4 regions of the Pantoea phytostimulans genome follow, and region 3 is predicted to be linked to each of the others. Evidence: predicted binding sites of a transcription regulator. Region 3 holds the regulator's gene; each other region holds the start of a gene.

What was found. Region 3 encodes CRP, which controls carbon source genes, mostly activating them, when cyclic AMP is high. Its sites were predicted from a motif close to ATGTGANNNNNNTCACAT; they were not measured.
Region 1: epd (erythrose-4-phosphate dehydrogenase) is a predicted target of CRP. The motif match lies at 3,790-3,807, and genes of this name have one in related genera.
Region 2: idnO (gluconate 5-dehydrogenase) is a predicted target of CRP. The motif match lies at 4,177-4,194, and genes of this name have one in related genera.
Region 4: deoC (deoxyribose-phosphate aldolase) is a predicted target of CRP. The motif match lies at 4,501-4,518, and genes of this name have one in related genera.

What each region holds. Positions count from the first base shown of each region.
Region 1 is NZ_CP173698.1:2,343,123-2,350,724, reverse strand. Features, by position in the region: gene ACF2G4_RS10910 (YidB family protein) at 1-256, shown strand, start outside; gene ACF2G4_RS10905 (M48 family metallopeptidase) at 655-1,410, opposite strand; gene tkt (transketolase) at 1,683-3,677, shown strand; gene epd (erythrose-4-phosphate dehydrogenase) at 3,996-5,015, shown strand; gene pgk (phosphoglycerate kinase) at 5,067-6,230, shown strand; gene fbaA (class II fructose-bisphosphate aldolase) at 6,337-7,416, shown strand.
Region 2 is NZ_CP173699.1:108,441-116,042, reverse strand. Features, by position in the region: gene ACF2G4_RS19010 (GMC family oxidoreductase) at 1-1,350, shown strand, start outside; gene ACF2G4_RS19005 (c-type cytochrome) at 1,347-2,744, shown strand; gene ACF2G4_RS19000 (gluconokinase) at 2,793-3,329, opposite strand; gene idnO (gluconate 5-dehydrogenase) at 3,351-4,115, opposite strand; gene ACF2G4_RS18990 (LacI family DNA-binding transcriptional regulator) at 4,346-5,338, shown strand; gene ACF2G4_RS18985 (2-hydroxyacid dehydrogenase) at 5,490-6,437, shown strand; gene ACF2G4_RS18980 (MFS transporter) at 6,515-7,602, shown strand, end outside.
Region 3 is NZ_CP173698.1:2,706,780-2,714,381, reverse strand. Features, by position in the region: gene ppiA (peptidylprolyl isomerase A) at 1-285, shown strand, start outside; gene ACF2G4_RS12750 (YhfG family protein) at 384-554, shown strand; gene ACF2G4_RS12745 (putative adenosine monophosphate-protein transferase Fic) at 544-1,137, shown strand; gene ACF2G4_RS12740 (aminodeoxychorismate synthase component II) at 1,180-1,755, shown strand; gene ACF2G4_RS12735 (aspartate aminotransferase family protein) at 1,844-3,064, shown strand; gene ACF2G4_RS12730 (YccS/YhfK family putative transporter) at 3,082-5,157, opposite strand; gene crp (cAMP-activated global transcriptional regulator CRP) at 5,215-5,847, opposite strand; gene ACF2G4_RS12720 (OsmC family protein) at 6,150-6,554, shown strand; gene ACF2G4_RS12715 (phosphoribulokinase) at 6,709-7,578, opposite strand.
Region 4 is NZ_CP173698.1:2,414,759-2,422,360, forward strand. Features, by position in the region: gene deoD (purine-nucleoside phosphorylase) at 191-904, opposite strand; gene deoB (phosphopentomutase) at 933-2,156, opposite strand; gene deoA (thymidine phosphorylase) at 2,250-3,578, opposite strand; gene deoC (deoxyribose-phosphate aldolase) at 3,640-4,419, opposite strand; gene ACF2G4_RS11245 (TatD family hydrolase) at 4,770-5,546, opposite strand; gene ACF2G4_RS11250 (patatin family protein) at 5,543-6,595, opposite strand; gene ACF2G4_RS11255 (DUF1328 domain-containing protein) at 6,825-6,986, opposite strand; gene osmY (molecular chaperone OsmY) at 7,085-7,602, opposite strand, start outside.

The sequences.
Region 1 (7,602 bases), 360 kb from region 3:
GCTGGGTTCATGGATCGGTACTGGGAATAATCAGCCAGTGGGTGGGAACGATATCCAGTCTGCGTTTGGACAAGGTGAATTGCAGTCGCTGGCAGATAAGCTGGGCACTGATGTGCAAGGTGCATCCGGCACGTTAGCCGCGCTGCTGCCGCAGTTAATTGATAAGATGTCGCCACAAGGGCAGATGGATGAACAGACATTGCATGATAAGCAACTGGATTTAGGAACGATGGTTGATCAACTGTTTAAACGTTAGTCAAAAGCGGGCTTTAATGAGTATGTGCTGGCTTTCCCCCACCTCGGTCCTCCCCCATAAATGGAGGAGGAAGACGCTGCTTTATGTAAGCGTTTAAGCTGTTTTTGGCAGCGTCTCCTTTCGAAACGGCATTGTGCTAACTTTTCCCCGCTTCGGTCCTCTCCCATAAAGGGAGGAGGAAGACGCTGCTTTATGTAAGCATTGAAGCTGTTTTTGGCAGCATCTCCTTTCGAAACGGCATTGTGCTGACTTTTCCCCGCTTCGGTCCTCTCCCATATAGGGAGGAGGAAGACGCTGCTTTATGTAAGCATTGAAGCTGTTTTTGGCAGCGTCTCCTTGCTCCGCTTGGCGGGGGAAGGCCGGGATAGAGGACAGCACGCACTATCTCAAACAGAAAACTACTTACTGTCTGCCGCGATACGATCGCGAATATGCTCCGCACGCTCTTCAGAGGCAGGATGCGAATCAAACATTGTGCTTTGGCGTCCTTCCTCTAGCTTCGCTAATTTCTCAAAACTGGTGACCAATCCATTTGGATCGATGTTGCGTTTCTTCATCAAGTCATAGGAGTAATCATCAGCCTGCGATTCTTGCGTCTGCGAGAATTGCGCGTTAACCAGTTTCTCACCCAACTCGCCTAACTGAGATTGCGAAAGCGAACCGATTACGCCACCCACCGACGCGGCTGCAGTGCGCGCAGCGGTAGTGCCGTAAGCAACCTGCATCGCTTTGCGCGTATGGCCCAAGGCAACGTGACCCATTTCGTGGCCGAGTACACCTTCTACTTCATTATCGGTCATCATATCCATCAAGCCGCTGTAAACACGGATACAGCCGTTGGCCATTGCCCATGCGTTAACGTCTTTGGTTTGATAAACCTTGTAATTGGCAGGAACGCCATTGATGTTGTCACCGAGTGCGGCGGCAATCTTATTTAAACGCTGCTGATATTCACTGTTGGCAGGCGCAATCTGGTTCTCTTTATCCATCTGTTCACAAGATTGATTGCTCAGCTGTTTCACCTGATCATCGCTCAGCGTGTAAGCCTGATACGCCTGCGCACCAGATTGCAGTAGCGCATTATTGTCAAACCCGGCGCAGCTACTCAGCAGCACTGCAATTCCAAGAGCTACAGCCGTTTTTTGGATTTTCATTCCATCGTCCTTTTGGTAACAAGGTAAGAAAAACAAACACCTGAAACATAGGCAGGTATTTAAAGGTGTTTTTTATAACGCGGTGTCTCACACTTTGCTAGCAGACTACGCTGAGAAAGCCAGACGAAGCGGAGACATTTAGCCATTTGCAGCATGTACTTTTGCCCTTAGTTTCATGTACATTGATGTGCAACTTTTTCCTTGCTTCGCTTGATAACTGATTAATTACAATAAGTTAAGACGCTAAGCATTAATCCGACCTGGAGTAGAAAATGCCCTCTCGTAAAGAGCTCGCCAACGCCATTCGCGCATTAAGTATGGATGCAGTACAGAAAGCTAAATCGGGACATCCGGGTGCCCCAATGGGCATGGCGGATATCGCCGAAGTACTGTGGCGTGGCTACCTGAATCACAACCCAACTAACCCACTGTGGGCCGATCGCGACCGTTTTGTCCTCTCTAACGGTCATGGCTCCATGCTGATTTACAGCTTGCTGCACCTTTCCGGCTATGATCTGCCGATGAGCGAGCTGGAAAACTTCCGTCAGCTGCATTCTAAAACTCCAGGTCATCCGGAATACGGCTACACCGTTGGCGTTGAAACCACCACCGGTCCGCTGGGCCAGGGCATCGCTAACGCAGTAGGCTTCGCCATTGCCGAGCGTACGCTGGCAGCGCAGTTCAACCGTCCAGGCCATGACATCGTAGATCACAATACCTACGTATTCATGGGCGATGGTTGCATGATGGAAGGCATCTCACACGAAGTTTGCTCGCTGGCGGGTACGCTGAAATTAGGCAAGCTGGTTGCCTTCTATGATGACAACGGCATTTCTATTGATGGTCACATTGATGGCTGGTTCACCGATGACACCGCTAAGCGCTTCGAAGCGTATGGCTGGCACGTGGTGCGCGGCGTTGATGGTCATAACGCAGATGCAATTGCTCAAGCCATCGAAGAAGCGAAAGCGGTTAGCGACAAGCCTTCACTGCTGATGTGCAAAACCGTGATCGGTTTCGGTTCTCCAAACAAAGCCGGTACGCACGATTCACACGGCGCACCGCTGGGCGACGACGAAATCGCACTGACCCGCAAACAGCTGGGCTGGGAACATGCGCCGTTCGTTATTCCTTCAGAAATCTATGCTGAATGGGATGCGAAAGAAGTTGGCCAGGCGAAAGAAGCAACCTGGAACGAGAAGTTTGCGGCCTATGCTAAAGAAAACCCAGAGCTGGCGGCTGAATTCAAGCGTCGCGTAAGCAACGAACTGCCTGCTAACTGGCAGGAAGAGTCGCAGAAATTTGTTGAGCAGCTGCAGGCTAATCCAGCCAAAATCGCCAGCCGCAAAGCGTCACAGAATGCTATCGAAGCTTTCGGTAAGATTCTGCCAGAATATTTAGGCGGTTCCGCTGACCTGGCGCCAAGTAACCTGACTATTTGGTCTGGATCCAAGCCAATCAATGAAGATGCAGCCGGTAACTACATTCACTACGGCGTGCGCGAATTTGGTATGACCGCAATTGCTAACGGTCTGGCGCTGCACGGTGGTTTCCTGCCTTACACCGCAACCTTCCTGATGTTCGTTGAATATGCGCGTAACGCGGCGCGTATGGCGGCGCTGATGAAGATCCGTCAGATCATGGTTTATACCCATGACTCTATCGGTCTGGGCGAAGATGGCCCAACGCACCAGCCGGTTGAGCAAATGGCGAGCCTGCGTACCACGCCAAACATGAGCTTGTGGCGTCCATGTGACCAGGTTGAATCTGCAGTGGCATGGAAATATGCCATTGAGCGTAAAGACGGCCCAAGCGCGCTGATCTTCTCGCGTCAGAACCTTGCACAGCAGGAACGTACCGCTGAGCAGCTGGCAAACGTAGCGCGTGGTGGTTACGTGCTCAAGGATTCTGCAGGCACGCCTGAGTTGATCCTGATCGCCACCGGTTCAGAAGTTGAGCTGGCCGTAGCTGCTTACGACAAGCTGACCAGCGAAGGCCGTAAAGTGCGCGTCGTGTCTATGCCATCTACCGATGCATTCGACAAGCAGAGCGATGAATACCGTGAGTCTGTGCTGCCAAAAGCCGTCAGCGCACGCGTAGCAATCGAAGCGGGCATTGCAGATTACTGGTTTAAATACACCGGTCTGAACGGCGCAATCATCGGTATGACCAGCTTCGGCGAATCCGCTCCGGCTGACCAGCTGTTTGAACTGTTTGGTTTTACCGTCGACAACGTCGTGGCAAAAGCCAAAGCGCTGTTAGCGTAACGGGATACTAAAGCAGCGCAGCCGCGCTGTTTAGCCTGTTTATAAGGGACGAGCACATTCGTCCCTTTTTTGACGCTTTATTCCTACAGTAATAATCGTTTTTTATGCATATTTGTGACGCAGATCCAAATATAAGCAGCGTAATTGATCACAATCATTCCTGTTATTCCTTCCTTCCCTTATCCTCGCTGAACCGTTTCAGTTATTGCTCCAGATAATCCAGTTTCGGACGATGCCGGGTAATAATCTCCTGTACAAAACGCAGGAGAACGCTCAGGCTAACGGCACGTTTTTTCAGTCAGATTTGGCAGGAGAAAGATGACCGTCCGGGTAGCTATAAATGGTTTTGGCCGTATTGGACGCAACGTATTGCGCGCACTGTATGAAACAGGGCGACGTGCTGAAATCACCGTGGTGGCGATCAACGAGCTGGCAGAAGCTGTCGGCATGGCGCATTTGCTAAAGTACGACACCAGCCACGGTCGTTTCGCGTTTGATGTGCGTCAGGAGCGCGATCTGTTGTGGGTGGGTGATGACACCATTCGCATCTTGCATCAGGCTGAACTGAGGGGGTTGCCGTGGCGCGAACTGAACGTGGATGTGGTGCTGGATTGTACTGGCGTTTACGGATCACGTGCGGATGGTGAAGCACATCTGCAAGCGGGTGCGAAAAAAGTCTTGTTCTCCCATCCGGGTGGCAACGACCTCGACGCAACAGTGGTGTTCGGTGTTAACGAACAGGCTCTTAAACATTCTGACCGCATCGTGTCCAATGCATCCTGTACCACGAACTGCATTATCCCCGTGATCAAGCTGCTGGATGACGCCTTTGGCATCGAATCTGGCACAGTAACGACAATTCACTCGGCGATGCACGATCAACAGGTGATTGATGCTTATCACAGCGACCTGCGCCGCACGCGTGCGGCAAGTCAGTCAATCATTCCGGTGGATACGCGTTTAGCGGCTGGCATTACCCGTATTTTTCCGAAATTCAACGACCGCTTTGAAGCGATAGCGGTGCGTGTGCCGACCATCAACGTGACAGCCATTGATCTCAGTGTTTCTGTGCGTCAGGGCGTAAAGGCGTGTGAAGTTAACGCTTTGTTGCAAAGCGCGGCAGAGGGTGCATTTCGTGGTATAGTTGACTATACAGAATTACCGTTAGTCTCAGTCGATTTTAACCATGATCCGCACAGTGCCATTGTGGACGGTACGCAAACGCGGGTCAGCGGTCAGCACCTGATCAAGACCTTGGTTTGGTGTGACAACGAATGGGGCTTTGCTAACCGAATGCTCGACACGACGTTAGCAATGGCCGCAAGCGGTTTCAGGTAAGACGCGGTCTGCGTCTGGCAAAACTTACGAGAATCAACGAGAGGATTCACCATGTCTGTAATTAAGATGACCGATCTGGATCTTGCTGGCAAACGCGTTCTGATCCGTGCCGATCTCAACGTACCAGTGAAAGAAGGGAAAGTGACGTCTGATGCACGTATCCGTGCTTCTCTGCCTACCATCGAAGCGGCGTTGAAACAGGGCGCGAAAGTGATGGTTACCTCTCACCTGGGTCGTCCGACCGAAGGTGAATACAACGAAGAGTTCTCTCTGCTGCCGGTCGTTAACTATCTGAAAGATAAGCTGAGCGGCACCAACGTTACCCTGGCTAAAGAATACCTTGAAGGCGTTGAAGTCGGCGCAGGTGAGCTGGTGGTTCTGGAAAACGTTCGCTTTAACAAAGGCGAAAAGAAAGATGACGAAGCACTGTCTAAAAAATACGCTGCACTGTGCGACGTATTCGTGATGGACGCTTTCGGTACTGCGCACCGTGCACAAGCTTCAACCCACGGCGTAGGTAAATTCGCGCCTATCGCATGTGCAGGCCCGCTGCTTTCTGCCGAGCTGGAAGCCTTGGGTAAAGTGATGAACAACCCGCAGCGTCCGCTGGTCGCAGTCGTGGGTGGGTCAAAAGTATCGACCAAATTCGACGTGTTGCAGTCACTGGTTAAAATCGCTGACAAGGTTATCGTCGGCGGCGGTATCGCTAACACCTTCGTCGCAATCGACAACAACGTCGGTAAATCGCTGTACGAGCCAGACTTTGTAGCCGCAGCAAAAGAGCTGCGCGATCAGTACGGTATTCCGGTTCCAACTGATTCTCGCGTTGGCACAGAATTCTCTGAAACTGCCCCGTCTACCGTGAAAAAGGTTTCCGAAGTGGCGGATAACGAAGAGATTATGGACTTCGGCGACGAAACTGCACAGGCGATGGCTGCCATTCTGAAAGATGCGAAAACCATCCTGTGGAACGGCCCGGTGGGTGTGTTCGAATTCCCGAACTTCCGTAAAGGCACCGAAATCGTTGCCAACGCCATTGCAGACAGCGAAGCTTTCTCTGTTGCAGGCGGCGGCGATACCTTAGCGGCAATCGACCTGTTCGGCATTGAAGACAAAATTTCCTACATCTCAACCGGCGGCGGCGCGTTCCTGGAATTCGTCGAAGGCAAAAAATTGCCAGCGGTTGCCATGTTGGAAGAGCGTGCGAAGCAGTAATCCTTTGGGGGCGATGCCAGATGGCGTCGCCTGAAGACTTGCCCGATTGGGCGTTTAAATCGTACCCCGTTTAAGGGGAAGCACGATCACGAAACAGGACACAATCATGTCTAAAATTTTTGATTTCGTTAAACCCGGCGTAGTCACTGGTGACGACGTACAGAAGATCTTCAAAGTGGCGAAAGAGAATAAATTCGCCCTGCCAGCGGTAAACTGCGTCGGCACCGATTCTATCAACGCGGTTCTGGAAGCGGCAGCGAAAGCGAAAGCGCCCGTTATCGTTCAGTTCTCTAACGGCGGTGCTGCATTTATCGCCGGTAAAGGTTTCAAAACCGACAAGCCACAGGGCGCGGCAATTTTCGGCGCTATCGCCGGTGCCTATCATGTTCACCTGATGGCTGAGCAGTATGGCGTGCCTGTTATTCTGCATACCGACCACTGTGCGAAGAAACTGCTGCCGTGGATCGACGGCCTGCTGGACGCTGGCGAAGAGCACTTCAAGAAAACCGGTAAGCCGCTGTTCTCTTCACACATGATCGACCTGTCTGAAGAATCACTGGAAGAAAACATCGAAATTTGCAGCAAATATCTTGAGCGTATGGCCAAACTGGATATGACGCTGGAGATCGAACTGGGCTGCACCGGCGGTGAAGAAGATGGCGTCGACAACAGCCATATGGACGCATCTGCACTCTACACCCAGCCAGAAGACGTTAACTACGCTTACGAAAAACTGAATGCCATCAGCCCACGTTTCACTATCGCTGCGTCATTCGGTAACGTTCACGGCGTTTATAAGCCAGGTAACGTGAAGCTGACGCCAACCATCCTGCGTGATTCTCAGGAATTCGTGACCAAGAAACATGGCCTGGCGCATAACGCACTGGACTTCGTTTTCCACGGTGGTTCAGGTTCATCTGCTGCAGAAATCGAAGAGTCTATCGGCTACGGCGTGATCAAGATGAACATCGATACCGACACCCAATGGGCAACCTGGGACGGCATCCTGCAGTACTACAAAAAGAACGAAGGCTATCTGCAAGCGCAGCTGGGTAATCCAGAAGGTGCTGACAAGCCGAACAAGAAATACTACGACCCACGCGTATGGCTGCGCTCTGCTCAGGCATCCATGGTGGTGCGTCTTGAGCAAGCATTCAAAGAGCTCAACGCAGTTGACGTACTGTAATTAATTCTACGTTACAGTACAAAAAAGGCCCGAAAGGGCCTTTTTTTATGCCCGTTATTCTGGAAATTTCACTTAATTCCTCTGCTGTTTGGCGCTTCGCTGGATAATTGATTACCCTTGATCACGGGTGTCGGATTACATCTGGCAGTTTTTGTGCTTTCCCGACGGGAATTAACAACAGGGCTT
Region 2 (7,602 bases), on a different replicon from region 3:
CAACAAGGCTATTTGCGCACCGTGGGTGGAACAACGTGGCACTGGGCCGCATCCTGCTGGCGCCATCACCCAAGTGACTTTGTCATGCAGTCAAAATATGGGGTGGGCCGCGACTGGCCTATCAGTTATGACGAACTGGAACCCTGGTATTGCAAAGCGGAAAATGAAATTGGGGTGGCTGGCCCGAATGATCCTGCCAAACAATCGCCGGTAGAACGTAGTCAGCCTTATCCGATGGATATGGTGCCCTTTGCTCATGGTGATAATTATTTCGCCAGCGTGGTCAATCCTCATGGGTACAATCTGGTGCCGATACCGCAAGGCCGCAGCACGCGCCCTTGGGAAGGGCGTCCCACCTGTTGCGGCAACAACAATTGCCAACCCATCTGCCCCATCGGAGCGATGTACAACGGTATTCACCATGTAGAACGTGCTGAGCGAGCAGGAGCGGTGGTATTGGCAGAAGCGGTGGTCTACAAAATGGATACCGATAATAACAACCGTATCACTGCTGTTCACTGGCTGGATAACACCGGCGCCTCTCATAAAGTTACGGCTAACGCTTTTGCATTAGCCTGCAATGGCATTGAGACGCCGCGTTTACTGCTCATGGCGGCTAATGACGCTAATCCCAACGGGATTGCCAATGGTTCTGACATGGTTGGTCGAAACATGATGGATCACTCCGGCTTCCACTGCTCCTTCTTGACGAAAGAGCCGGTTTGGCTTGGTCGTGGACCCGCTCAAAGCAGCTGTATGGTGGGCTATCGCGATGGGGAATTCCGTCGTGACTATTCAGCCAATAAAGTCATTCTGAATAATATCTCGCGCGTCGTGACGGCAACACAGCAGGCTTTAGCGAAAGGCTTGGTGGGTAAAGAGCTGGACGAAGAGATTCGTTACCGCGCGGTACACAGCGTTGATCTCTCCATTAGCCTTGAACCCCTGCCGGATCCTGAAAACCGCTTAACTCTGAGTAAAACCCGTAAAGACCCGCATGGATTGCCATGCCCCGATATCTATTACGATGTGGGCGACTATGTGCGTAAAGGTGCCGAAGCCTCACATGTGCAACTCGAAAAGATCGGGCAATTATTTAATGGTAAGGAGTTCATGATCAGCCAAGGTCTGAACGCCAATAACCATATTATGGGCGGCGTGATCATGGGGAAAAGTGGTAAAGATGCCGTGGTAGATGGTAATTGTCGGGCCTTTGACCATGAAAACCTTTGGCTTCCTGGCGGCGGCGCGATTCCGTCTGCCAGCGTGGTCAACAGCACGCTGACGATGGCGGCATTAGGCTTAAAAGCGGCTCATGACATCAGCCTGCGCATGAAGGAGTTCGCATGAAACGCCTGCTGATCACCTCTTTCGCCGCCATGATGACACTAAGTGCGCAGGCTGAAACCCCCAATAGCGATCTCTTGTCCAGAGGCGAACAGGTCGCTATCGCATCCGACTGCCAGGCTTGTCATACCGCGCCCGGCAGCAAGAGTGCATTTAGCGGCGGCTACGGCATCGCTTCGCCTATGGGAACGATCTACTCCACCAATATCACCCCCGGCACGCGCGGTATTGGACAGTATAGCGAGGCTGAATTTTCAAATGCTGTTCGCCTGGGCGAGCGCGCCGATGGCGCAAAACTCTATCCCGCTATGCCTTATACCTCTTACAGTAAAATGACGGATGAGGATCTCCATGCGCTCTATTACTATTTCATGCACGGGGTGAAACCGGTCGAGCAGGCTAATCAACAGACCGATTTACCTTTTCCCTTCAACATGCGCTTCAGTATGACCTTTTGGAACCTGCTGTTTGCGGATAAAGAACCCTATCAAAACGATGCCAGCCAAAGCGCAGAATGGAATCGCGGTAATTACCTGGTAAACGGGCTTGCGCACTGCAATACATGCCATACGCCACGAGGCGTCTTGATGCAGGAAAAAAGCGATCAACCGCTGGCGGGTGGACCGCTTGGCAGCTGGTATGCGCCAAATATTACCTCTGACCCGATTAGCGGCATTGGCGGATGGTCGAATCAGGAGTTGGTCCAGTATCTAAAAACCGGCCGCGCAGAGGGCAAAAATCAGGCCGCAGGCGGCATGGCTGAAGCGGTAGAAAATAGCCTGCAATATCTTCCTGAAAGCGATCTCAATGCTATCGCTGTTTACCTGAAAAGCACGGCTCCCATTCGGGAAGAAGGGGAGACTCAACCCGCTTATCAATATGGTAAACCTATGGATGTTGAAAACAGCATTCGTGGGCGCAACCCGAATAATGCTAATCACAGCTTAAGCAATGGAGACGTTTTATTTAGCGGCAATTGCGCCAGTTGCCACCAGCCAGATGGCGCAGGCAGTGTGAATCAGGCTTATCCTTCTCTGTTTCACAATACGGCGACGGGAATGCGTAACCCCAACAACCTGATTGCCGCTATTTTGTTCGGCGTTCAGCGTAAAACCGCAGACGGTGACGTCCTGATGCCGGGTTTTAGTTCGCCTTCTTACGTTGATAAGCTGACAGATCAACAAATCGCAGAAATCAGTAACTTTGTCCTGCACAATTATGGAAATGCTGAGGTTCGCGTAACGGCAGGTGATGTCGCCTGGATTCGCAAAGGTGGACATCCACCGGTACTGGCACAAGCACAGCCGTGGATTTTGCCGGGCATTATCGTCGCTATGGTGGTGCTACTCGTGGTTATCGTGCTCTGGCGACGAGGACGACGCAGCAACATTAAATAAACTAAAGGTGTTTTCATGCCTCATTCTGACGAGGCATGAAACGCACTATTAAGATGCCAGACGAGCAGGCAAGGGTGTATCTGCACGTAAAATATCTACGCATTGATTCACAATTTGGCTGAGTGAAGGTGCGATATTTATCGATATGACGTCGTTCTCTTCCTCGTCTGGCGCTTCTAACGTGGCAAACTGACTTAAAAGTAACGCTTCAGGCATGAAATGACCTTGTCTGCATTTCAGGCGTTCAAGCACACATTCATAGTCACCGTTAAGCCAGATAAAGCGCAGATTCGGGTTTCCCGTACGGAGTTTATCGCGATAGCGTTTTTTCAACGCAGAACAGACCAAGACACCCGATTCACTTTTCTGGTCAAGGCTAAAAATGACATCAGAGAGCCGCTCAAGCCAAGGCATACGATCATCATCATTTAATGCTTCGCCTGCTGCCATTTTCACGATATTAAAACGCGGGTGAAGATCATCACCGTCAATAAACTTGGCATGGACCGCTTCTGCCAGCGCCATACCCACAGTTGATTTACCTGTACCGGAAACGCCCATCACGATAATGCATTGTCCTGCCATCTCAGTTTCTCCTTAATAAGATCACACTGCCGCCAACATGCCGCCATCTACAAATAACAGATGGCCGTTAACAAAATCAGAGGCTTTTGATGAGAGGAAAACGGCAGCGCCAACCAGTTCTTCAGGATTACCCCAACGTGCTGCTGGCGTACGTTTACAGAGCCATTCTGAGAATTCAGCGTTATCGACCAGTGCTTGCGTCATCGGCGTTTGGAAATAGCCGGGTGCGATGCCATTCACCTGAATATTATGGCGAGCCAGCTCGACGCACATGCCGCGCGTTAACATTTTTACCGCACCTTTTGCTGCTGCATAAGGCGTAATGGTGTCTCTGCCTAATTCACTTTGCATTGAGCAGATATTAACAATTTTGCCTTTTTTACGTGCCACCATTCTTTTGGCTACACATTGCGAAACAATGAATACGCCGGTTTGATTGGTGGCAATAATATCATTCCATTCGTTCAGCGGAAATTCAGTAAAGGGATGTCGCCGCTGGATGCCAGCATTGTTAAACAATACGTCAATCGGCCCAATATGATTTTCAATCTGCGTAATGGCCTGCTCAACGGCTGCTTCATCGGCAACATTAAACAACGAAATATGGGCAGTGAATCCCTCATCGCGTAATTTCATTGCCGCGTTTTCAGCACGCTCAGCATGGGTGCCATTAATAATCACCTCCGCCCCTTGTTCAGCTAAACCGCGCGCCATAACAAAGCCGATCCCCTGCGCTGAACCAGTCAGCAAAATACGTTTACCTGCCAGACTGAAAAGTGTATTCATCGAAAACTCGCCTTGATTGCGAAATTGATGATGCTATCTCACGGTTTTACAGCCAACAAAACTGTGATGGAGATCACTTTAAATGATGTTACAAAACTCAGTTACACTTGCTGTGAGGCATCGCGTATTTTGCAGTTAAATCGCCGCATTACGCGGCTTCCAGGGATTCAACATTGCTGTTTCGCCGGGCATACTATGCAGACGGGATGGACGTTCAACGGAAAGAGTCAATGAAAATGCAGCGCATCACGTTACACGATATCGCAACGCTAGCGGGTGTAACAAAAATGACGGTAAGCCGTTATTTACGTACCCCAGAGAAAGTGAAAGCTGAAACGGCTGAACGCATCGCCAGCGTTATTGAAGAAGTCGGGTATCAACCGGATGCTGATAATCCTGCCATGGCAAGTCAGGCTATGCCGCGCATTGGCGTATTAATTCCCTCTTTTCATAATCAGATATTTGCTGATTTATTAGCGGGTATAGAATCGGTTACGGCGACGCAAGGCTACCAGACATTGGTGGTTAATTATGATTACGATAGCCAGCGTGAAGAAGAACAAATTGCGACGGTATTAGCTTTCAATGTTAAAGCACTGTTGTTAACTGAATCGGCACATACCGTACGCGCAGAAAAATATTTAAAAGCAGCTCACATTCCGGTGGCTGAAGTGATGGGTCTGAGTCAAACCCCGGGACGTATCAATGTGGGTTTTGATAATTATCGCGCCGGGTTTGATATGACCAACATGTTGATTGGTAGCGGCAAAAAGCGCGTTATCTATTTTGGATCGATGTCAGATATTCGTGATGAGCAGCGTTACGCAGGCTACCGTGCAGCGATGAGCGCCGCAGCGTTACCTGATGGCCGCATTGTGCCGAATAAGGTCTCTTCGGTGTCGATTGGAACCGGCATGATGACGCTAGCCCGCCAGATGTATCCTGATATGGACGGCATTCTTTGTACCAATGATGACTTAGCCGTTGGCGTGTTACAGGAGTGCCGGGCAGCAGGCATCAACGTACCTGAAAAAATAGCAATTGCGGGTTTTCATGGTTTAGAAATTGGTCAGGTAACAACGCCAAAGCTGGCGAGCGTGATCACTCCACGTTTTGAAATGGGCAAGATTGCGACAGAGATTCTGATTAAAAAACTGCGTCACCAGCCAACCATTGAGCAGGTTGATCTGCATTATCGGTTATCGATGGGTGCGACGATCTGAACCCTTCCAACTACCTGAATAGTCAGCAAGATCACGACATCGGTAACACAAATTAGTAACACTATTTGACGTGACCTTAGTCACAAAAAAAAGCTCAAAATCGCCTTTAATAGAGGTCATCTGCCGAACGTAACTGTTATGAGGAATGCTGATGACTTCATCTACCCGACACACTGTTTTATTAATCGCACCTGTTCTTGACTCACTGTTGGAAAAGCTGAGCAATAGCTTTGAGGTCTTTCGCCTTTACGAACAAGCTGAGCCACTGGCATGGCTTAATCAACATGGCAGCGCAGTCCGCGCGGTGGTTACGCGTGGCGATGTCGGCGTAAGTAACGCGGTGCTTGAGCACCTGCCTGATGTGGGTTTAATCGCTATTTTCGGTGTTGGAACGGATGGCGTAGATTTGAATTACACCCGTCAGCATAATATCGCTGTCACTATCACATCTGGCGTTTTGACCAATGATGTCGCGGATATGGCGCTCGGCCTGATTTTAAGCGGGGCGCGTAATCTGGTTGCCGGTGATAAGTTTGTACGACAAGGTCAGTGGATTACACAGGCTCCGCCACTCGGCACTCAGGTAAGTAATAAACGTATCGGTATTGTCGGGATGGGCAACATTGGGCGCGCTATTGCTAAGCGTGCTGCAGCCTTCGATATGGCAGTCAGTTATTTCAGTCGAAGCGCTAAACCCGCGTTGCCGTATGTATGCCGAGATAATTTAATTTCATTGGCTCAAGAAAGCGATTTCCTGGTGGTTGCTGCATCGGGCGGTGAAGAGACGCGTGGACTAATTGACGATTCTGTGTTGGCTGCAATGCCGAAACATGCCTGGCTGATTAATATCGCTCGCGGATCTTTAGTGGATGAGAAGGCGTTAATCACTGCCTTGCAAAACCGATCAATAGCAGGCGCTGCTTTAGACGTTTTTGAAGATGAACCTCAGGTTCCAGCTGAGCTTATAGCGTTAGAGAATGTGGTTTTACAGCCGCATGTCGGTAGCGCTACCCATGAAACCCGACAAAAAATGCGCGACGTGGTTTACGCCAACGTTGATGCCTTTTTCAAGCAGCAAACTCTACCAAACGCAATTTAACTCACTCAATTTTGCAATAACGATGAGCTTCTGGCCCATCGTTAAGGCTGCGTATTGCTTAAAACAGAGGGCGTGATATGAACAATAAGATACCCGGAACACGCTGGCTGCGCGTGATAGCCCCGATTCTGATTACCTGCATCATCTCCTTTATGGATCGCGTAAATATCAGTTTTGCTTTACCCGGCGGCATGGAGCAGGACCTTGCCATTACCAGTCAGATGGCGGGCATTGCCAGCGGCATCTTTTTTATCGGTTATCTTTTTTTACAGGTGCCCGGTGGCCGTATTGCGGTAAATGGCAGTGGTAAACGTTTTATCGCCTGGTCGTTAATAGCCTGGATGGTGGTTTCAATAGCGACTGGATTTGTGACCAATCACTATCAACTGTTGGCGCTACGCTTTGTCTTGGGTGTTTCTGAAGGTGGGATGCTGCCAGTGGTATTAACCATGGTCAGCAACTGGTTCCCGGAAAAAGAGCTGGGCCGCGCCAACGCTTTTGTCATGATGTTTGCGCCGCTGGGTGGCATGTTAACGGCACCTGTTTCGGGCATGATCATCAACATGGCAGACTGGCGGTGGTTATTTATCATCGAAGGCTTACTCTCTGCCGTCGTGTTGTTGGTGTGGCTGTTAGTGATCAGTGACCGACCAGAAGAAGCTCGATGGTTACCGGAACGTGAACGAGAATATTTGATTGAAGCGCTTAGCCGTGAGCGCGCTGCACGCCAGTCCAAACAACCCGTTAGCAAAGCGCCGCTTAAAGATGTTTTTCGTAATAAAGGATTGATGAAGCTGGTCGCACTCAATTTCTTCTATCAAACCGGTGATTATGGCTACACCTTGTGGCTGCCGAGTATTTTGAAAAATCTGACAGGCGCAAATATGGCGAATGTAGGCTTGCTGGCGGTGCTGCCTTTTGTCGCGACCATGGTGGGTATTTACCTTATTTCTCTGTTCAGCGACCGTTCAGGTAAACGTCGGATGTGGGTAATGATTTCACTGTTTTGCTTTGCTGCCGCGCTGTTGGCATCAGTGATTTTACGCAACCACATCGTGGCTGCCTACATCGCGTTGGTGGTCTGTGGATTCTTCCTGAAAGCCGCAACCAGCCCATTCTGGTCTATTCCTGGACGTATTGCCTCGCCAGAAGTCGCGGGCAGCGC
Region 3 (7,602 bases):
ATTAAAAATGAAGCGGACAATGGCTTGCGTAACCTGCGTGGCACTATTTCAATGGCGCGTACGGCTGATAAAGACAGCGCCACCAGCCAGTTCTTCCTGAACGTGGCAGATAACGCCTTCCTCGATCACGGCCAGCGTGATTTTGGTTATGCGGTATTTGGTAAAATTGTGAAAGGCATTGAAGTGGCCGATAAAATTTCTCAGGTGCCAACGAAAGATGTAGGCCCATACCAGAATGTACCGTCAAAACCGGTAGTTATCATTTCCGCGAAAGTCCTGCCTTAACGCACTTATATCGCCATCTCCCGATGGCGAACCCTATCCGCCTCCGGCAAAGGAAAATTTTGCTCTTATACTTAGGGCAAATCCCAGCAGGAGGCGACATGGCACATAAACTCACAGACAAACAAAAATCTGCGCTCTGGCAACAGCGGCGTGCTGCCAGCTATCAGGCGAGCTGTCGGCTTGAAGGCTTCACGTTAAATGAGCTGGCTTTGAAAGGTGAAGATGCTCAGGCGCGACTGGAATCGTTGAGGAGGCAATATGGCCAATAATATTGCTGCCGCCCGCGATCCTTATCTGTGGCATAACGATGATGTGCTGAAAAATCGCCTTGATATTCACGATGCCGCTCAGCTACGCAAAGCGGAGTTAAGCTTCAGCGCAGCGCGGCTTGCTACGTTAGAGCTCAGCACCTATACGCTGGGTTTGCCCTATCTTTGTCATATTCACCGCACCCTTTTCCAGGATGTTTACAGCTGGGCAGGCGAGCTACGTACTATCGATATCTGGCGCGGCGATACGCCATTTTGCCATTTCGAATATATCGAAAAAGAGGGGAATACCCTCATGAGCGCATTGGAGGAGGAGAAGGGTTTAGCCGATCTTTCCCCAGAAGCGTTTGTGCAGCGTATGGCGCATTATTATTGCGAGATCAACGTGCTGCATCCTTTCCGTGAGGGAAATGGCCGCGCGCAACGCATCTTCTTCGAACAGTTAGCGCTGCATGCAGGTTATTTGCTGGAGTGGGAAAAAATCGAGTCTGAAGCATGGAACGCTGCAAATCAGGCGGGTGCTTCCGGCGACCTCAAGCCGCTTGAGAAGGTCTTTACGAAAGTGGTGAGTGAGATAGCGTAACAGCTGTAGAATGGCGGCGCTTTTAACCACTCAGGATTGGTCATGCTGCTGCTCATCGACAACTACGACTCTTTCACCTGGAATCTCTACCAATACTTTTGCGAACTCGGCGCAGAAGTCAGCGTGGTGCGCAATGACGCCATCACGCTGGAAGAGATAGAGGCGCTGCCTTTGACGCATCTGGTGATTTCGCCCGGCCCTTGTACACCGGATGAATCGGGGATTTCGCTGGCGGCGATTCGCCATTTTGCCGGACGTATACCGATACTGGGCGTCTGTCTGGGTCATCAGGCTATCGCGCAAGCATATGGAGCCAAAGTGGTGCGCGCGCGTCAGGTGATGCACGGGAAAACCTCTGCCATTCAACACACCAGCTGCGGCGTGTTCCGCCATCTGAATAATCCCCTTACCGTAACGCGTTATCACTCTTTGATCGTCCAGCGTGATACGTTGCCAGACGAATTTGAGATTACCGCCTGGAGCCTGCGCGACGGGCAACCCGATGAAATTATGGGGTTCCGCCACAAAACCCTGGCGCTGGAAGGCGTACAGTTCCATCCAGAAAGCATTCTTAGCGAACAAGGGCATCAACTGCTGCGCAATTTCCTTGATCAGTAAAACACTGTTTGCCTTTGAATGATTTTTTATGCATATTTTGTGATTATTATTTCACATTGGCTCAACAAACAATCAAATGAGGTCGTCAATGGCAGCGGAAAAAATTGCGGTAACGCGGGAAACGTTCGATAACGTTATTTTGCCTGTTTATGCACCAGCGCAGTTTGTGCCGGTGAAAGGCAAAGGCAGTCGCGTATGGGACCAGCAAGGCAAAGAGTATATCGACTTTTCAGGCGGCATCGCGGTGACTGCGTTGGGCCACTGCCATCCGGCGCTGGTAGAAACGCTGAAAAGCCAGGGTGAAACGCTGTGGCATACCAGCAATGTTTTTACTAACGAACCGGCGCTGCGTCTTGCCAGCAAGTTAATCAACGCCACCTTTGCTGACCGCGTTTTTTTCGCCAACTCTGGCGCAGAAGCTAACGAAGCCGCCTTCAAGCTGGCGCGTTATTATGCCTATAAGCGTCATAGTCCTTTCAAAAGCAAAATCATCGCTTTCCACAATGCTTTTCATGGCCGCACGCTGTTTACCGTATCGGTTGGCGGGCAGCCGAAGTATTCCGATGGCTTTGGTCCAAAACCGGCGGATATTGTGCATGTGCCTTTCAACGATCTGGACGCTGTCAAAGCGGTGATTGACGATCACACCTGTGCCATCGTGGTTGAGCCGATCCAGGGTGAGGGCGGCGTGATGCCCGCCACGCCGGAATTTATGCAAGGCCTACGCGCATTGTGCGATCAACATCAGGCGCTGCTGGTGTTGGATGAAGTACAAAGCGGTATGGGTCGCAGCGGCAAGCTATTTGCCTATGAACATTATGGCGTGACGCCAGATATTCTGACCTCGGCCAAAGCGTTGGGCGGCGGTTTTCCGGTAAGCGCGATGCTGACCACCAATGAAATCGCGTCGACCATGGCGCCGGGCGTGCATGGCACCACTTACGGCGGTAATCCGCTGGCGTGCGCCATTGCCGAAACTGCGTTGGACATCATCAACACACCGGAAGTCCTGGACGGGGTTGAAACGCGTCGTCAGCAATATGTTGAAGCGCTGAAGGCTATTGATGCGAAGCACGATCTGTTCTCAGATATTCGCGGTAAAGGTTTGCTGATTGGCGCGGCGCTGAAACCGCAGCACGCAGGCAAAGCGCGAGACATCCTGAATGCTGCCGCAACAGAAGGTTTAATGATTTTGGTGGCTGGCACCGACGTGATTCGTTTTGCGCCATCGCTGGTGATCGAGCCCGCCGATATTGAAGAAGGCATGATGCGTTTCGCCAAAGCGGTAGAAAAGGTGCTTAACGCGTAACGCCTTTTCTCCGTGAATTAGCTTTTCCGCAAATGCCTCACCAGCCAGCGACCGTGTTGCGGGCGCTGGCTCCAGGCCAAAGACGAGATGGTATGCATCACGCTCAGATGGGCCTGAATGCGTTTAACATGCTGCTCTAACACCGTAATCGGGCCTTCGTTGATGTTCTCTGCGGCTTCCAACACGTTGGTCTGAGAACTGTTCCCGTCATACTCCAGCCGCTGCTGACAACGCTGCAAGGCAATTTCACACGACTGCAAATAGCTCTCCGCCAGTGAAGGGGGCAACATGGTATGTTCACGCGCCAGAATGGTCATGGCGTTAATGTGTTCAACGATGAACTGACTGTGTGTCACCCACATGCGCATATCTTTTAAATATTGCGAATTAAAACCCGGCTCCTGCATCGCCTGATTGAGCGAGTTGAACAAGGCGTTATGTGCCTGATTAACCAGCACCCGCTGATAAGCCAGTTTTTCAGCCGATTGTTCAGGCCCCAGCAACATGCGCAGCGCATCCTGGTAAGTTTCCAGCGCATCATGCGCATTTTGACGCAATAAACCGCTCTGCCATTGTGGCCACAGCCACACCATACCGCCAAAGGCGATCAGGCAGCCCATTATGGTATCCATCAGGCGCGGCAGCAGAAATTGCGCGCCATTCAGTGACAGCAACTGCAACGAATAAACCGCTGTGACGGTAAAACCAATCGTTGCCCAACCATAAAACTGGCGAGTGAAGACATAACTGATAAAAGTAATGGCCAGCATGATCAACAGCACCAGCGATTCCGGGACGGCGAAGCGCAGCGTGGCGGCCGCAATCACCAATCCAGCAAAAGTACCCAGCGCACGGTGCTGAATACGAACCCGCGTGGCGCTGTAACTGTTCTGGCTGACGAACATAATGGTCATCAAAATCCAGTAGGGTTTGGGGATATTGAAAAACATCGCCAACGCGCTGCCAAACATTAGCATCACAGAAAACCGTCCGGCGGTGCGCAGTGCGGCGGATCTGAATCTTAGGTAGCTACGCAACGCAGACAGAAGCGGGAGGCGACGTTGGCGATCGGCCATTAAGTCACGTTGATAGAGCGGCTTTTGCGTACGTAACACGCGGGCGATGCGGTTGAAATGGTAAAGACAAAAATTGCCGACCGGGTTATCGGGATGCTGGCGCGTAATTTTTTCCAGTGCGCCCAGCTGCTTATCCATTGAGAAACGATCGGGAAGCTGGTGATAAAGGATATTGTCAGCTAAGACGCGCAGCCGTGCAGAAATGGTTTTAGCGTTCCAGCGGATCACCGCTTCGGCATGGCTTTGCTCAACCAGCTTTTGCACTTCTTCCGGCTGATGCAGACTGACCGAAATATGCTCCTGTAAATCCAACGCAACTTGAAAAGCCCGCTTCAGGCGTTTATGGGTTTCATCACCGTTGGCAGACAGCATATGCATCTGCTGATAGCAGATATTAATCAAATCCACTGCTTTTTGCTGACGCGCCAGCAGAGGTGGCAGCGCCTTTTCAGGATCGGTGAGTTGTGTCAGCAAGGTGTATTTCGCGTCGCAATAATTTGCCAGCTCGCGATAGACCAGACTCAGGCTTTCACGCATTGGTTGCTCTTTCCACAACCAAAACCAGAACCAGTTAAACAGGCCATACCACAGCGTACCGCCAATGTAGAGCAGCGGCGGAACCCAGACAGGCATGTGCCCCATCAGGCTTAAGGTGAAGATAGAGGCGATCAGCGCGCCGGGCAGTAAACGCCCGTGAAGTGGACTGATCTCACCCGTTACACCCAGCAAAAGCGGCACGACAAACAGAATCGCGGGCAGGGGAATGCCTTTCAGCGTGAGCCACTGAATAAGAAAGCTGCCAAGTGCAAACAGGCCGCCGCCAACGATCAGGCGTTTGAAGAAGCGCTTGTGGGGCGTATCAAGGCCAGCAATATTGCAGCAAGCGGGAACCAATGAGAACAGCAGACCTTTTTGCAGATCGCCAAACAGCCAGCCGAGCGCAACGGGCACGCAAAGGACCAGCGTTTGCCGCAGGGCATAATTGATCTCAGGATGATAAATGATTCGACGCCACATCAGCTCAGCGCAAATAATAACGGCGTGATGTTGCCATCACGCCGGGAGTGACAGGAATTAGCGGGTGCCGTAAACGACGATGGTTTTGCCGTGTGCTGAGATCAGGTTCTGATCCTCCAGCATCTTCAAAATACGGCCCACGGTTTCACGTGAACAACCAACAATTTGGCCAATTTCCTGACGAGTAATTTTAATTTGCATGCCGTCGGGATGCGTCATGGCGTCTGGCTGTTTGGCCAGATTAAGCAGTGTTTGTGCAATGCGTCCAGTCACGTCGAGGAAAGCGAGGTTACCCACTTTTTCTGACGTTACCTGTAAGCGACGCGCCATCTGCGACGACAGTCGCATCAAAATATCCGGGTTTACCTGAATCAACTGACGGAATTTCTTGTAAGAAATTTCCGCCACTTCGCACGCGGTTTTCGCACGTACCCAAGCGCTGCGTTCCTGACCTTCTTCAAACAGGCCAAGCTCGCCGATAAAATCGCCTTGATTCAGATAGGAGAGAATCATCTCTTTGCCTTCTTCATCTTTGATCAGAACCGCAACGGAACCTTTCACGATGTAGTAAAGCGTTTCAGCTTTTTCACCTTGGTGAATCAGCGTACTTTTGGATGGATATTTGTGAATATGGCAATGGGACAGGAACCATTCGAGTGTAGGGTCTGTTTGCGGTTTGCCGAGAACCATTCGCTATTATCCTCTGTTGTAATCGTGCCCAAAATACAGGGGACAGTTTCCCTGTCAGGCGATGAAAGCGTAAAGCATTTTCCATTTTGGAAATTATTCGGGCTGCATTTGGCGCAGTGCGCTTAATTCTTCCCGGCTCCGTCATCGAGTGACGAAAAATATTTTCAGCTCTGTTTGTAGCACAGCTTTTGCCGACTGTCTTGTGTTGTCTCGCTTCAGCAAAGTGCGGATTTCTCTGGATTGCTGTTTACCAGGTGAAAGCGTACTCTGGCGGCAAATCAGCATATTCTGGGAGCTAAATCATGCAGGCAAGAGTGAAATGGGTTGAAGGTCTAACGTTTCTTGGTGAATCCTCTTCTGGTCATCAGGTTTTGATGGACGGCAACGCCGGCGATAAAGCCCCTAGCCCAATGGAAATGGTGTTGATGGCAGCGGGCGGTTGCAGCGCGATTGATGTGGTCACCATTTTGCAGAAAGGCCGCAATGATGTAGTGGATTGCGAGGTGAAGCTGACGTCCGAACGTCGCGAAGAAGCGCCGCGTATTTTTACGCATATTAATTTGCACTTTATTGTCAGCGGCAAAGCGCTGGCTGACAAAGCGGTTGCACGTGCTGTCGATCTTTCGGCTGAGAAGTATTGCTCAGTCGCGATCATGTTGGGTAAAGGGGTAGAAATGACCCACAGCTATGAAGTGAAAGAACGGTAATTGCTGGAGGCCGACTCTCGGCCTCTCTATCCATCATTTTTCAAATTGCTGGTGCGTTGACTGCCCGCATTCACCGGTAACATCTACTTTAATCAGCTCATCAGGATTCATTCGTTGCCATCTTCCTGCGATTCGAATTATTTAGGGTAGATATTTATTCAATCCGCTTACCTTCCATTAATCGTTTTACCAATGGCCCCATAATCAACTCCATCGCTAATCCCATCTTGCCGCCCGGCACCACCAGCGTATTAATGTGCGAAATGAACGATCCCTGTAGCATCGCCAGCAGATAAGGAAAATCGATATCTTCCAACGCCTGAAAATGGATCACCACAAAGCTCTCATCCAGCGACGGAATGGTGCGTGCGGCAAACGGGTTTGACGTGTCTACGGTAGGAACGCGCTGGAAGTTAATATGCGTGCGGGAAAACTGTGGGGTAATGAAATTGATGTAATCCTCCATTGAACGCACCACTGAATCCATCACCGCTTCACGTGAATGCCCGCGCTCGCTGGTATCACGCACCAGCTTCTGAATCCATTCCAGATTCACAATCGGCACTACGCCAACCAGTAAATCGACGTTTTCAGCCACATTGTGTTGCGCTGTCATAACGCCGCCGTGCAGGCCTTCGTAAAATAAAATATCCGTATTCGACGGCAGCGGCTGCCAGGGTGTAAACGTGCCGGGCACTTGATTCCACGGCACCGCTTCATCATAGGTATGCAGATATTTGCGCGACTCACCCTGACCACTTTTACCGTATTCGATAAAAGAGTGTTCTAGCAGGCCGAAGTCATTGGCTTCGGGACCGAAATAGCTGACATGACGTCCAAGATCGCGCGCTTTGCGGATCGCCATGTCCATTTCCGGGCGGGTAAAGCGGTGAAAACTGTCGCCTTCAAGCTCTGCCGCGTGCAGATCCAGCTGCTGAAAAATCTTACGAAAGGCGAGGCTGGTGGTGGTGGTTCCGGCTCCGCTGGAGCCGGTCACCGCGATAATTGGATGCCGAGCAGACATAAAAAAACTCCCTGTGAGGTCGGG
Region 4 (7,602 bases), 290 kb from region 3:
TAAGAGGACCGAGGTGGGGGACAAACTATCTCATCTGCGCGCTGTCCCCCATCCCGGCCTTCCCCCGCGAAGCGGGGGAAGGAGACGCTGCCACATTTAACTTCAATACTCGCATGTTGCAGCGTCTTCCTCCCCCATGCGTGGGGGAGGACTGAGGTGGGGGACAAACGACCTCGCACTTAACGCGCGATTAATCGCCCAGCAAGACAGACTCTAATGCGATCTTAATCATGTCGTTAAAGGTGGTCTGACGCTCAGCCGCAGTGGTCTGCTCGTGCGTGCGAATATGGTCAGAAACGGTACAAATAGTCAGCGCTTTAGCGCCAAATTCCGCAGCTACGCCGTAAATGCCCGCCGCTTCCATTTCAACGCCGAGGATGCCGTACTTCTCCATCACGTCGAACATTTGTGGATCTGGGGTATAGAAAAGATCCGCAGAAAAGATGTTACCTACGCGCGCATCAACGCCCAGGTTTTTAGCCGCGTCAACCGCGTTGCGCACCATGTCAAAGTCAGCAATCGCTGCAAAGTCATGATCTTTAAAACGCATACGGTTCACTTTCGAATCGGTACATGCACCCATACCAATCACGATATCACGCAGTTTCACATCTGCACGTACCGCGCCGCAGGAACCCACACGAATAATCTTTTTCACGCCGAAATCGGTGATCAGCTCTTTGGTGTAGATCGAGCAAGACGGAATGCCCATGCCGTGGCCCATCACCGAAATTTTGCGACCTTTGTACGTGCCGGTGTAACCCAACATGCCGCGCACGTTGTTCACTTCAACCGGGTTCTCCAGAAAGGTTTCTGCAATGTGCTTGGCACGCAGCGGATCGCCAGGCATCAGTACGACGTCCGCGAAATCACCCATTTCTGCATTAATGTGAGGAGTTGCCATTGTTCGTTATCCTTTTTAAATAGCTGCTTTACAGCATGTTCTTGCCGTAGTCCATGCTGGACAGGCCAAAATAGTGTGCAATTGTCTGGCCGATATCCGCGAAGGTATCGCGGTAGCCAAGCGAGCCAGGCTCTACTTTAGGGCCGTAGATCAGAATGGGAATGTGCTCGCGCGTATGTTCAGTGCCTTCCCAGGTAGGATCGCAGCCGTGATCGGCGGTCAGGATCAAAATGTCATCTTCTTCCACCAATGCCATCAGCTCCGGCAGACGACGATCAAACAGCTCCAGCCCCCCTGCGTAACCGGCAACATCACGACGATGTCCCCACGTTGAGTCAAAATCAACGAAGTTAGTAAACACAATGGATTGATCAGGCGCTTGCTTCATCTCTTTGATCGTGGCATCAAACAGCGCATCAAGTCCGGTGGCTTTAACCTTTTTGGTAATGCCTTGCTCGGCGTAAATATCCGCAATTTTACCCACGGAAATCACGTGACCGCCCTTCTCATCTACCAGTTTTTTCAGCATGGTCGCCGATGGCGGTTCCACAGCTAAATCGTGGCGATTGCCGGTACGCTCAAAATGCCCCGCTTTATCGCCCACAAACGGACGAGCAATCACACGGCCGATGTTGTAGCCCCCTTCGGTCAACTCTTCGCGCGCGATTTCACACAGCGCATAGAGGCGATCCAGGCCAAACGTCTCTTCGTGACAAGCGATTTGGAACACGGAATCCGCAGAGGTGTAGAAAATCGGCTTGCCCGATTTCATGTGCTCTTCGCCCAGTTGGTCGAGGATCACCGTACCCGATGAGTGGCAGTTGCCGAGATAGCCCGGTAACTCTGCGCGCTCAACCAGTTTATCCAGCAATTCCTGCGGGAAACTGTTTTCTTTGTCGCTGAAGTAACCCCAGTCGAACAAAACCGGCACACCGGCAATTTCCCAGTGGCCAGATGGCGTATCTTTACCGGAAGAGAGTTCGCTGGCGAAAGCATAAGCGCCAGTGATTTTTGCCTCTGGATCGAGGCCAGCCGGGAAGCGTCCGGTAGATAATTCTGCGGCTTTACCCAAACCTAATGCGGTCAGATTCGGCAGATGCAACGGACCTTTGCGTCCTTTGTCCGCTTCACCTTTTAAACAGGCTTCAGCGATATGGCCTAAAGTGTCTGAACCTGCGTCACCGAATTTTTCAGCGTCTTTGCTGGAGCCGATTCCAAAGGAGTCGAGAACCATTATAAAAGCACGTTTCATGCAAGTCTCCTGCGCCTGTGCGCGTGACAAGTCAAAAAAAAGCGATCAGATCAGTATACCCGAATGCTTTGCGGCTGGCACCGATTGTATTATTTAACCGGCTTCAGTCACGCGGCGATAGACCACCGGCGTGGCGGCGGGCGCCCTGTCGCTAAGTTTAATGGCGGCTTTAAGGGCTTTTGCCGCTTGCTGCCAGTTAGCTTCGCTGCTGGCATGAATCACCGCCAGCGGTCGCTCGGTATCGGCACGCTCGCCGAGCATGATCATATCGCTCAGGCCAACGCTATAATCGATGCTGTCGCTGGCCCGTTGACGCCCGCCGCCCATGCCCACCACGGCCATGCCAAGCGCACGCGTATCCATGCTGCTAACAATACCGGGCTGATCGGCGTAAACCGCTTTACTCAGCGTGGGTGCCGGCAGATAAGCATCGTAACGCTCAACAAAGTCGACTGGCCCTTTCTGCGCGGCCACCATGCGACCAAAAATCTCCGCAGCAGCGCCGTTGTCCAGCACCTGCATCAGTTTTTGACGCGCTTCGGCGTCATCTGCCGCCAGTTTGCCCGAGATCAGCATCTCGCTGCACAGCGCCAGCGTCACTTCCAGCAGGCGTGGATTACGCTGCTGGCCGGTGAGGAAACGCACCGCTTCACGCACTTCCAGCGCATTCCCGGCGGTAGATGCCAGCACTTGATTCATATCGGTAAGCAGCGCGGTGGTTTTACAACCCGCGCCATTGGCCACACCAACGATCGCCTGCGCCAGGTTTTCCGAGGCTTCGTAAGTGGGCATGAAAGCACCGGAACCGACTTTCACATCCATCACCAGCGCATCTAAACCTTCGGCGAGCTTTTTCGCCAGAATCGACGCGGTGATCAGCGGAATAGAGTCAACGGTGGCGGTGATATCGCGCGTGGCGTAAAAGCGCTTGTCAGCCGGTGCCAGTGAATTAGTCTGACCGATAATTGCGACGCCGACTTCCTTGATGATCTGGCGGAAGCGATCGTCGCTCGGGAAGATGTCAAAACCGGGAATTGCTTCCAGTTTATCCAGTGTGCCGCCCGTATGCCCAAGGCCGCGTCCGGAGATCATCGGAATGTAACCGCCGCAGGCAGCCACCATGGGGCCAAGCATCAGTGACGTAACATCACCTACGCCGCCGGTTGAGTGCTTGTCGACCAGCGGACCATTTAAATTCAGTGATTTCCAGTTCAATACCGTACCGGAATCACGCATTGCCATGGTTAACGCCACACGTTCAGGCAGCGTCATATCGTGAAAATAGATGGTCATCGCCAGCGCGGCAATCTGACCTTCGGAAACGCTGTTATCGCGCACGCCGTTGATGAAAAAGCGAATCTCTTCTTCACTCAGCGCGTGGCCGTCACGTTTTTTGCGGATGATTTCTTGAGCCAGGAACAAGGTAGCCCCCTTACAAAGGGAAGGTCGGTGTTAGAAAGGCGGCCAATGACCGCCTAAAGAATTAATAACCGGATTTGCTGGTTTCGCTGTTATGGCCCAGCGTATTCAGCAGGTTAGCCAGCAGGCTGGAAGCACCAAAGCGGAAATGGCGCGCATCGGCCCAGTCGGCGCCCAGCGTCTCTTCCGCTATCTGAAGATAGATCGCAGCATCTTCCGCCGTACGCACGCCGCCAGCGGGCTTGAAGCCAACTTGCTGCTTCACGCCTTTATCGCGAATGACACTCATCATGATCTGCGCCACTTCCGGCGTCGCGTTAACCGGTACTTTACCGGTTGAGGTTTTGATGAAGTCTGCACCCGCATCAATGGCAATTTCAGAAGCTTGACGAATCAAGGCTTCTTCTTTAAGTTCGCCCGTTTCGATAATCACTTTCAGCAGCACATCCGCTGCGGCACAAGCTTCTTTACAGGCTTTCACCAGATCGAAACCGATCTGCGTATTGCCGGCGATCAGCGCACGGTAAGGAAATACCACATCGACTTCATCGGCACCGTAAGCAATGGCGGCGCGGGTTTCAGCCAGCGCGATATCGATATCATCATTGCCGTGTGGAAAATTGGTCACGGTCGCAATGCGAATCTCTGGCGTACCCTGCTCGCGCAGCGTTTTGCGTGCAACAGGAATAAAGCGCGGATAGATACAAATCGCGGCCGTGTTGCCAGCCGGTGACTTCGCCTGATGGCACAGCGCAATGACTTTTGCGTCGGTGTCATCTTCATTCAGCGTGGTTAAATCCATCAGTTTCAGCGCGCGCAGTGCTTGCGCTTTAATATCGGTCATGATGCTCTCCAACAGGTTCGGTCGCGGCCAGCAAGCGGGCCGAGTGAATGTGACAATACTAACAAATGCAGCCGATGGTTTATGTGGTGAGAGTCACATCAAGGTAAGGTCAGACTGCAAATTCGGTACTGATAGAGTGATAAATATCACAAATAACAGCTTGCCAGCGTAACAATACGCCAACAGCGACAATGTTATTATTATCACATTTGCCGAATAATCGTGCCAGTATTTGTATTCAGCTTAGTCAATCACACGGCCGAATGTGGGAAAGAAGGATTATAGCTGTATGCCGCACAGCAGAAGATGAATTGCCTGAGCAAGATTCAGTGATTTCAATGATTTAGGATTTAGCAGGAGAACCGAAATACCGTTTGGCTGTTTAGCCACAGTGCATCGGCAATCTGCTGCGGGGATTCATTGCGCAGGCTACACAGCGTTTCCCACACCAGACGTGCCCGTTCGGGACGATTGGGTTGGCCCTGAAAGCCGTTTAACGGCATATCCGGTGCATCGGTTTCCAGTAACAGCGATTCCAGCGGTAACTGGGCAATGGTCTGGCGAGTTTTACTGGCGCGTTCATACGTAATGGTGCCGCCCACGCCAATAGCGTAACCAAGTTTGATAAACGCCTGCGCCTGCTGCAGGCTGCCAGCAAATCCATGCACCACGCCGCGCCGGGGCAAGTCGTGGCGGCGCAGATGCAGTGCGAGCTTGTCGTGCGTGCGACGTGAATGCAAAATGACCGGCAGATCGTAATTTTTTGCCAGCCTGAGCTGTGCATCCAGCAAACGCTCTTGCTTGTCGAATTGCGGATCCTCGCGATAGAGATCCAATCCGATCTCACCAATCGCCACCAGCTTTTCGGGTGGCTGCTTGAGGTAGGCTTCCAATTTATCCAGATGCACATCCTGGTGCGACTCAATTACAATCGGATGCAGACCCAACGCGGCATAGAGCGCCGGATGATCGGCAGCCAGCTGGCACACCACGGCGAAACGGCTGACATCTACCGCAGGCACAATGATTTTTTCTACGCCTGCTTCGGCGGCGCGGGCGATGCTCTGTTCCGCATCATCAACGAAGGGCGGAAAATCGAAGTGACAATGGGTGTCGATAAATCTCATGCCAGCGATCCTTTATCGTAATCGGCGTCGTTACCCGCCAACGGCGGCGTGATGATGGCACGCGTGTCCGGCGCGTTCGCTACCGGCGCAGGCGGCGTAATCGCCGCATGCTGCATAAACGGCTCGGCATCACTCAACCATTGTCCCAGCGTGGCGAGAAAGTAGCGACCACAACGACGTCCCAAATGGTAATCCTGATTCAGCGACGATATGCGGCTACCTAACGCATTGCTGGCCAGCGCACGCGGCGGAAAGATCTCAATAATACGTAAGTTATCGGGCGGCTGTTCGATGAATTGCTGAATTTCCCGATAACTCTGCTCATGATGATTAAGCACATGGATCATCGGCTTCAGCGCGCTTTCACCTAACCAACGCTCCATCCGTTTGAACCATTTAGGCGTATAAGACATTTGCGACGGCACAGTGCGTATCACCACAATGGTATCTGCGCCGCGCTTCGCCGCTTCCCGCACCGGAATGGCGTCGCTGATACCGCCATCCAGATAACTGATGCCTTCAAGATCAACCCCAAGCCGGTAAAAGCCAGGGATCGCGCTTGACGCTTTAATGATGTTTAGCCAGTTGTCGCGGGTAGGCGCAAAGTAGCCCGGTGAATAGTCGTCGCTGCGGCACGCACACATATAAAACTCGCGGCCGCTACTGAACAGGGTTTGCGCAGTGGCCATTTCAAGCGGGAATTCACTGCGGGTGGTTTCAATGAGCCAATCAAGATCGATCAGATTGCCGCCACGCACAAAACGCAGGGGATCAAAAAAGAGTTTACTGGTGGTGTAACGCGTAATAACGCGGCGAGCGTAGCCCGGTTGCGCGCAGACAAATGCTGACAAGTTTTGCGCACCCGCGGAGGTGCCAAGCATTAAGTGAAAGGGATTGAAGTTAGCGCGTTGAAATTCATCTAGTACACCGGCAGTAAAGATGCCGCGTTGTCCGCCACCTTCACATACCAACGCCATTTTTTTTGCTTTGAACGGTGTAAGCGCAAGGGGTTCGATCGCCCCAAGTGTGACAGGTATGCGTATGCCCAATGTCTGAACCTCGAAAGGGGTTCTCGGTCAGAATGGCTGAGGGATTTTTTCCGTTGTTGTTCGCAGCATTCCGGAGAACCAGTCATGATTTCCTTAACCGGGCAGGCGGCTTAATGCCGCCTGCCCATTGTAGCGTGATGAGGATTTCCGTTCCTCACACCTTTCGCTACAGATGACTGGTCTCCGCTTTATGCGTACTTGGTTCGCATTAAACTGCAAGACTCATCGGCTAAAGTTTTTTACGGCCAGTGAACAGGCTGATGAGGAACAGGATAATACCAACAACGAAGACAACTTTAGCCGCCCATGCTGCTGTGCCGGCTAAACCACCAAAACCTAACGCTGCGGCAATCAGCGCGATTACCAGAAAAATAATGCCCCAACGAAACATAAGCCTCTCCTTACCAATAGTGAAAATCGAACTGCTTATTTGAGCCCAGGATGGGTTTTCTTATTCGTGCGGCATTCGAAAATGCCGCACGTTCACCATTAAGATTTAACCGTCAGGTCATTCTTAACGCTTTTCACGCCTTCGATAGCTTTTGCGATACCTTCAGCACGATCTGACTGAGCTTTGTTCTCAACGGTACCTGAGAGCTGAACAACGCCATCGGTTGTTTCAACTTTCACCTTGCGCGACGGAACAATGTCATCCGCTAATAGCTTAGCTTTAATTTCGCTGGTTGTTGCAGCATCGCCTGCATAACCTTTCATTGACTGAGATTTGCTGTCTCTAACGTGTAGTTTATCGCTGACGGATTTAACACCTTCAACCTTCTGCACCAGGGCCACCGCTTTTTCAGCCTGATCCTGTGAAGTGACAAAACCGCTTAACGTCACAACGCCTTGATGCGTTTCAACTGAGATATCCGTACTTTTAATGGCTTCGTCATCTACCAGAGCGGCTTTAGCTTTGGCAGTTACGCCGCTGTCGTCCATAAAACCATCGACTTTTTTCATAGAACTATCGATTTTCGAACCCGTGCTGTCTGCAGTCTGCTGTGCTT